One region of the Kocuria turfanensis genome, then DNA from elsewhere that is predicted to be linked to it. Evidence: predicted binding sites of a transcription regulator. Region 1 holds the regulator's gene; the other holds the start of a gene.
The links. Region 1 encodes HrcA, which represses chaperone genes, less so after heat shock. Its sites were predicted from a motif close to TTNGCACTCGNNNNNNNCGAGTGCNAA; they were not measured.
Positions count from the first base shown of each region.

Region 2: the regulator HrcA is predicted to act here: its motif matches at 1,832-1,858, upstream of groL (chaperonin GroEL).

Region 1 covers NZ_CP014480.1:564,950-568,522, reverse strand. Annotated here, with positions in the region: gene AYX06_RS02615 (DUF3097 domain-containing protein) at 97-960, opposite strand; gene hrcA (heat-inducible transcriptional repressor HrcA) at 1,135-2,142, shown strand; gene dnaJ (molecular chaperone DnaJ) at 2,214-3,362, shown strand; gene AYX06_RS02600 (16S rRNA (uracil(1498)-N(3))-methyltransferase) at 3,359-3,573, shown strand, end outside.
Region 2 covers NZ_CP014480.1:3,238,488-3,242,060, reverse strand. Annotated here, with positions in the region: gene groL (chaperonin GroEL) at 1-1,626, opposite strand, end outside; gene AYX06_RS14870 (GNAT family N-acetyltransferase) at 1,879-2,478, opposite strand; gene AYX06_RS14865 (hypothetical protein) at 2,556-2,774, opposite strand; gene AYX06_RS19365 (DUF3263 domain-containing protein) at 2,771-3,112, opposite strand; gene AYX06_RS14855 (SDR family oxidoreductase) at 3,109-3,573, opposite strand, start outside.

The DNA.
Region 1 (3,573 bases):
GCTCGATTCTACCGGCCGGTTCGGAAGTTGCACGGGGCCCGCCCGCCCACGTGTGCCTGTGTGACGTGACGTCGGTCGCGCCCGCCCAGGACGGGCTCAGGCCCCCGGGGCGGTGAGGAAGTCGATGAGCTCCTCGACCCGCCCCAGGAGCGCCGGCTCGAGGTCGGCGTAGCTGTCCACCCGTGAGAGGATGTGCTGCCACGCCCGGCCGAGGTCCCCGGGGGTGCGGTGCGGCCAGCCGAGGGCCGCGGCGGTGCCGGTCTTCCAGTCGGTGCCCCGCGGGACCACGGGCCAGGCCTCGACGCCGAGGACCCGGGGCCGGACCGCCTGCCAGATGTCCACGTACGGGTGGCCCAGCACCAGCACGTTGCCGGGCGCCCCGGGCAGGCGCATCGTCCGCTCGGCGATCCGGGACTCCTTGGAGCCGGGCACGAGGTGGTCCACGAGGATGCCCAGCCGCCGGCCCGGGCCCGGCCCGAACTCCTGCACCGCCGCCGGCAGGTCGTCGACGCCGTGCAGCGGCTCCACGACGATGCCCTCGACGGCCAGGTCGTGCCCCCAGACCTTGGCCACGAGCTCGGCGTCGTGGTACCCCTCGACCCAGACGCGGGAGGCCCTGGCGGTGCTGGCCCGCAGCCCCTCCACGGCCACGGAGCCGGAGCGGGTGCGCCCGGGACGCTTCGCCGCCGGGGCCCGGCGGGGCTCCACGACGACGACGGGCTCGCCCTCCAGCAGGAAGCCCGGTCCGAGCGGGAACGCCTTGACCCGGCCGCGGCGGTCCTCCAGGCCCATGACCCGCATCCCGCCGATCGTCTCCAGGGACACGACCGCCCCGACCCAGCCGGTGGTGACGTCCTCCAGGAGCAGCCCGGGGGCGACCGGCACCTCCGCGGAGGCCGGCTTCCGCCGGGAGAGGCCCGCGTCGTCGAGGCTGCGCGGCCCCCAGCCGTAGTCGCTCATGCTCGTCCTCCCGGTCGCGGTCCCGCCCGTCCGGCGCGGATCAGCCGGAAGCGTACCAAACCGGGCGGGCAGGACCGGGGGTCGGACACGGGGGCTACACTGGATCGCGCTGGCACTGTGGCCGCCCGAGTGCCAGGCGGCCCGGGTGCCGAGGAGACGACGGGGAGGAGCGACGTGAACCATCCGAGACGACTGCAGATCCTGCAGGCCATCGTGGAGGACTACGTGCACTTCCAGGAGCCCGTGGGCTCCAAGGCCCTCGTGGAGCGGCACCGGCTCGGTGTCTCCTCGGCCACCGTGCGCAACGACATGGCCGCGCTCGAGGAGGAGGGCCTGATCACGGCCCCCCACACGAGCTCGGGCCGGATCCCGACCGACAAGGGCTACCGGACCTTCGTGGACCAGATCGCGGCCGTCAAGCCGCTCTCCGGCCCGGAGCGCCGGGCCATCCAGAGCCTGCTCGACGACGCCGCGGACATCGACGACGTCATGGAGCGCACCGTGCGCCTGCTCGCCCAGCTCACCCACCAGGTGGCCGTCGTGCAGTACCCGCACGCGTCCGGGGTGACGGTGCGCCACGTGGAGGTCGTCGACCTCGGCGCGGGCCGGGTGCTCGTGGTGCTCATCCCCACCAACGGACGGGTCGCCCAGCGCGTGGCCGTGCTGCCCGCCCCCCTGGAGGAGGCGCAGCTGCTCGAGCTGCGCGCCCGGGTGCTGGCCGCGGCCGTCGGCCGCTCCCTGGCCGCGGTGCCCGCGGCGCTCGTGGCGATGACCGCCGACATGGCGCCCCCGCTGCGCCCGGCCGCGGAGACGGTGGCCGAGGTCGTCGGGGCCCTGGCCACGGGCGGGGCCGAGCACCGCATGGTCATGGCCGGCACCGCCAACCTGGCCCGCGCCACCGGGGACTTCCACCTGAGCATCGGTCCCGTCCTGGAGGCGCTCGAGGAGCAGGTCGTCATGCTCCGGCTGCTCTCCGAGATGGAGCAGGACGCCCGCGGCGTGGCCGTGCGCATCGGCGCGGAGAACGCCGCGGGGCCCCTGTCCGAGGCGGCGGTCGTCGCCACCGGCTACGGGCCCCAGTCCAAGGTCGGGGTCGTGGGCCCCATGCGCATGGACTACCCGTCCACGATGGCGGCCGTGCGCGCCGTCGCCCGCTACCTCTCCCGTATCCTCGGGGGCTGAGCCCCCGCGGGCCCCGGCGCCGGGGCCCGGCACCAGAACTCCCACCAGACCTCTCGACAGAACGGACCACGGTGAGCAATCACTACGAGACCCTGGGTGTGTCCCGCGACGCCAGCCAGGAAGAGATCAAGAAGGCCTATCGGAAGAAGGCCCGCAAGCTGCACCCGGACGTCAACCCCAGCCCCGAGGCCGCGGAGGAGTTCAAGCGCGTCTCCCACGCCAACGACGTCCTCGCCGACCCCGAGAAGCGGCGCGTGTACGACGCCACCGGCAACGAGAACGGCACCGACACCGGCTTCGGCGGCGGGTTCCCGGGCACCGGCTTCGGCTTCCAGGACATCTTCGACACCTTCTTCCAGGGCGCCGGCGGCTCCGGGGCGGGCCGGCGCGGGCCCGCCTCCCGCACCCGCCAGGGCCAGGACGCGCTGATCAACGTGCGCGTGTCCCTCAAGGACGCGGTCTTCGGCACCGAGAAGAAGATCACCGTGGACACCGCGGTGGTCTGCCCCACCTGCAACGGCAGCTGCTGCCAGGAGGGCACCCGCCCGGAGACCTGCGAGGTCTGCCACGGCGCCGGCCAGGTCCAGCGCCAGGTGCAGTCCATCCTCGGGACCGTGGTGACCGCGGCTCCCTGCGCCACCTGCGACGGCTTCGGCACGGTCATCAAGCACCCCTGCCACGAGTGCTACGGCGAGGGCCGGGTGCGCGACCGGCGCCCGCTGACCGTCAAGATCCCGGCCGGGGTGTCCTCCGGCAACCGGATCCGCCTCTCCGGCCAGGGCGAGGCGGGCACGGCCGGCGGCCCCAACGGGGACCTCTACGTCGAGCTCAAGGTCGACCCGGACCCGACCTTCGAGCGGCAGGGCGACGACCTGCACGCCAGGGTGCGCGTGCCCATGACCTCCGCGGCGCTGGGCACCACCGTGACCCTCGAGACCTTCGACGGGGAGCGCGACGTGCCGGTGGCCCCGGGCACCCAGACGGGCCACACGGTCACCCTGCACGACCTCGGCGCCACGCGGCTGCGCGGCGGCGGCCGCGGTGAGCTCTACGTCCACCTGGAGGTCGAGACGCCCACGGGGCTCGACGACGAGCAGCGCGAGCTGCTGGAGCAGCTCTCCCGGCTGCGCGGGGAGGAGCAGGCCACCGGCACCACGCTGAACAGCCCCGCCGGCTCCGGCGGGTTCTTCTCGCGGCTCAAGGACCGCTTCGACCTGTGAGCCTGCCCGTCTTCAAGGTGGAGCCCGGCCGGCTCGACGGGCTCGGCCCGGGCGCGGTGCTCTCCGTCACCGGGCCGGAGGCCCGCCACGCCGTCACCGTGCGCCGCCTCGGTCCCGGGGAGCGCCTCGAGCTGGTCGACGGCGCGGGCGCGCGGGCGACCGGGGAGCTGGTCGCCGCCGGGAGGGACAGCATGGACGTGCGCCTGGCCGC
Region 2 (3,573 bases), 1.1 Mb from region 1:
CATGCCGCCCATGCCGCCCATGCCGTCGTCGGCACCGGCGCCGGCGCCCGCGGGCTCCGGCTTGTCGGCCACGACGGCCTCGGTGGTGAGGAACAGCCCGGCGATGGACGCCGCGTTCTGCAGCGCCGAGCGGGTGACCTTGACCGGGTCGTTGATGCCCGCGGCCATCAGGTCCTCGTACTCACCGGTGGCGGCGTTGAGGCCGTGGCCCAGGTCCAGGCCGCGGACCTTGTCCACGACCACGCCGGCCTCGAGACCGGAGTTGATGGCGATCTGCTTGAGCGGGGCGTCGATGGCGACCTTGACGATGTTCGCGCCGGTGGCCTCGTCGCCGGTGAGCTGCAGCTTGTCGAACGCCTTCTGACCGGCCTGGATCAGGGCGACGCCGCCGCCGGCGACGATGCCCTCCTCCACGGCCGCCTTCGCGTTGCGCACGGCGTCCTCGATGCGGTGCTTGCGCTCCTTGAGCTCGACCTCGGTGGCGGCACCGGCCTTGAGCACGGCCACGCCGCCGGCCAGCTTGGCCAGCCGCTCCTGCAGCTTCTCGCGGTCGTAGTCCGAGTCCGAGTTGTTGATCTCGGCGCGGATCTGGGCCACGCGGCCCTCGATCTCCTCGGCGGTGCCGGCGCCGTCGACGATGGTGGTCTCGTCCTTGGTCACGACGACCTTGCGGGCCTGGCCCAGCAGGTCCACGGTGGCGGTCTCCAGGGAGAGCCCGACCTCCTCGGTGATGACCTGGCCGCCGGTGAGGATGGCGATGTCGGCCAGCTGGGCCTTGCGGCGGTCGCCGAAGCCGGGGGCCTTCACGGCCACGGACTTGATGGAGCCGCGCATCTTGTTGAGCACCAGCAGGGCCAGGGCCTCGCCCTCGACGTCCTCGGCGATGATCAGCAGCGGCTTGCCGGCCTGCATGACCTTCTCGAGCACGGGGACCAGGTCCTTGACCGCGGAGATCTTGGAGTTGACCACGAGGATGTAGGGATCCTCGAGGACGGCCTCCTGGCGGTCGGCGTCGGTGACGAAGTAGCCGGAGAGGTAGCCCTTGTCGAAGCGCATGCCCTCGGTGAGCTCGAGGTCCAGGCCGAAGGTGTTGGACTCCTCGACCGTGATCACGCCCTCCTTGCCGACCTTCTCCATCGCCTGGGCGATGAGGCGGCCGATCTCGGGGTCGCCGGCGGAGATGGAGGCGGTGGCGGCGATCTGCTCCTCGGTCTCGACCTCCTTGGCGGAGGCCAGCAGCTCCTCGGTCACCGCGGCGACGGCCTTCTCGATGCCGCGCTTGAGGCTCAGCGGGTCCGCCCCGGCGGCCACGTTGCGCAGGCCCTCCTTGACGAGCGCCTGGGCCAGCACGGTGGCGGTGGTGGTGCCGTCGCCGGCGATGTCGTCGGTCTTCTTGGCGACCTCCTTGACGAGCTCGGCGCCGATCTTCTCGTAGGGCTCCTCGAGCTCGATCTCCTTGGCGATGGACACGCCGTCGTTGGTGATCGTGGGGGCGCCCCAGGCCTTCTCGAGGACCACGTTGCGCCCGCGCGGGCCGAGGGTGACCTTGACGGCGTCGGCCAGGGTGTTCAGACCCCGCTCGAGACCGCGGCGTGCCTCTTCGTCGAAAGCAATCATCTTTGCCATGTGACTTCGTCCCTCCTGGACGGTAGACAAACGGTCGACCTCCACGGTGCCCGCGACGGACGGCGCGCACGGCGGCGGGTTCTTCCCGACGCCGCACGGCACCTCACCGTGGTGGTTGAGGTGTCACTCCTGTGCCGGTGGCTGCCCGGGCCGGGCCGGGGACCGACCCCTTAGCAGTCCGCACGACTGAGTGCTAATCGCAATCTTGGCACTCGTCCGGGGAGAGTGCAAACCCCCCTGAGCCGGTGTCGCTCAGCCCTGCCACTCCTCGCGCAGCAGGCCGTAGATCATCCGGTCGTAGTACTCGCCGCCGACCTTGCGGGCCCTGCGGATCCGGGCCTCCTCGGTGAAGCCGAGCTTCACGGCCACCCGGCACATGCCCACGTTGCCGCTCCAGGTCTCGAGATCGAGCCGGTGGGAGTCGGAGCGGGCGAAGAGGTGGTCGATCCACAGCCGCATCGCCTCGGTGCCGTAGCCGCCGCTCCAGTGCTCCGGGGAGTAGACGGTGATGCCCAGCGAGCGCAGCGGCAGCAGGTGCGTGCCGGTCCCGGGGTCCTCGGTGGGCTTCTCCGACCAGTACCAGGACACCTGCCCGATGAACCGGCCGGTGGCGGCGTCCGCGATGACCATGGTCTCCCGCGGGTCCGGCCAGTCCTGCGCGGTCACGTGCGCGCGCAGGGCGGAGAGCCAGCGCTGGGCGCCCTCCGCGGTGAAGTTCGGGTAGAAGGGCCCGTCCGTGCGCTGCCACTCGTGCTCGCCGCCGCCCTCGGGCGGCATGATCCACGTCTCGTACGCGGCGAGGTCCTCCTCGGTCCAGTCACGGAGGTGGACTCGGCTGCCTGCGATCTGCACGGTGTTTCCTTCCGGGGCGTGGGGCGTCGGGGACCGGGGCTCGGGTGCCCGGGTCGTCCGGTGGTGGGCGGTGCCGGTCAGGGCTGCGGGGACGAGACGGCCGGGGCGGGCGCCGTGTCCGGGGCGCCCTCCAGGAACGCGTAGGCCCCCACGCCGAGGCTGAGCAGGCCCGCCACGACGATGGCGGTCAGCTCCCCCGCGCCCACCCGGGCGGTCGGCCGCAGTCCGCGGTGGGCGCCCTGGCGCGGGCCGTCCTCGGGGACGTCGTCGAACTCGTCGCGCGGGTACTGGCTCACCGGAGGTCCCCGCGCTGCCGGCGCAGCCGGCCCACGAGCATCGGGTCGTGCTCGAGGGCGGCGCGGCTGTCGATCAGGACGTTGAGCCGCTGGTAGTAGTGGGTCGGGGAGAGCCCCAGGCGGCGCCGGATCTCCATCTCCTTGGCCCCCTGGTACTTCCACTGCAGGTTCTCGATCGCCAGGATCTCCCGGTCGGTCTCGTCGAGCCCGGAGCCGGCCCCGGCCGGCGGCCCGGCGGGCGATGCGTCCGCCCCGGGCTGCTCCCCCGCCGCGGTGTCGTCCCCGGCCGGCTCCCCCGCCGCCGTGTGCTCCCCGGGAGCGGCGTCCTCCCCGGTCATCGGGACTCGGCCCGGGGCCGCAGGGAGACGGTGGTCAGCTGCGCGTCCTCGCCGGCGTCCACGACGGCGCGCACCGCCGCGGCCACGGACTCGGGGCGGATGTAGCGCTCGGGCACGTACTCGTTGCCCAGACCGGCCTGGATGTCCCGCTGCATCTGGGTGTCCACGGGCCCGGGGTGCACCGAGCTGACCACGATGCCGTCGGCCTCCACCTCCTGGCGCAGGGAGTCGGCGAGCGCGCGCAGCGCGAACTTCGACGCCGCGTAGACCGCGTCCCCGGCCCGTGCGGTGAACCCGGAGCCCGAGTTGAGGAACACCACCGTGCCGCGGGTCGCGCGCAGGGCGGGCAGCAGGAGCCGGGTCAGCTCCGCGGGGGCCACGACGTTGAGCTCGAGCTGGTCCCGCCAGTCCTCCACCGAGGCCACCGCCACGGTGGTGCGACCGGCGCGGGCCGCCGAGTG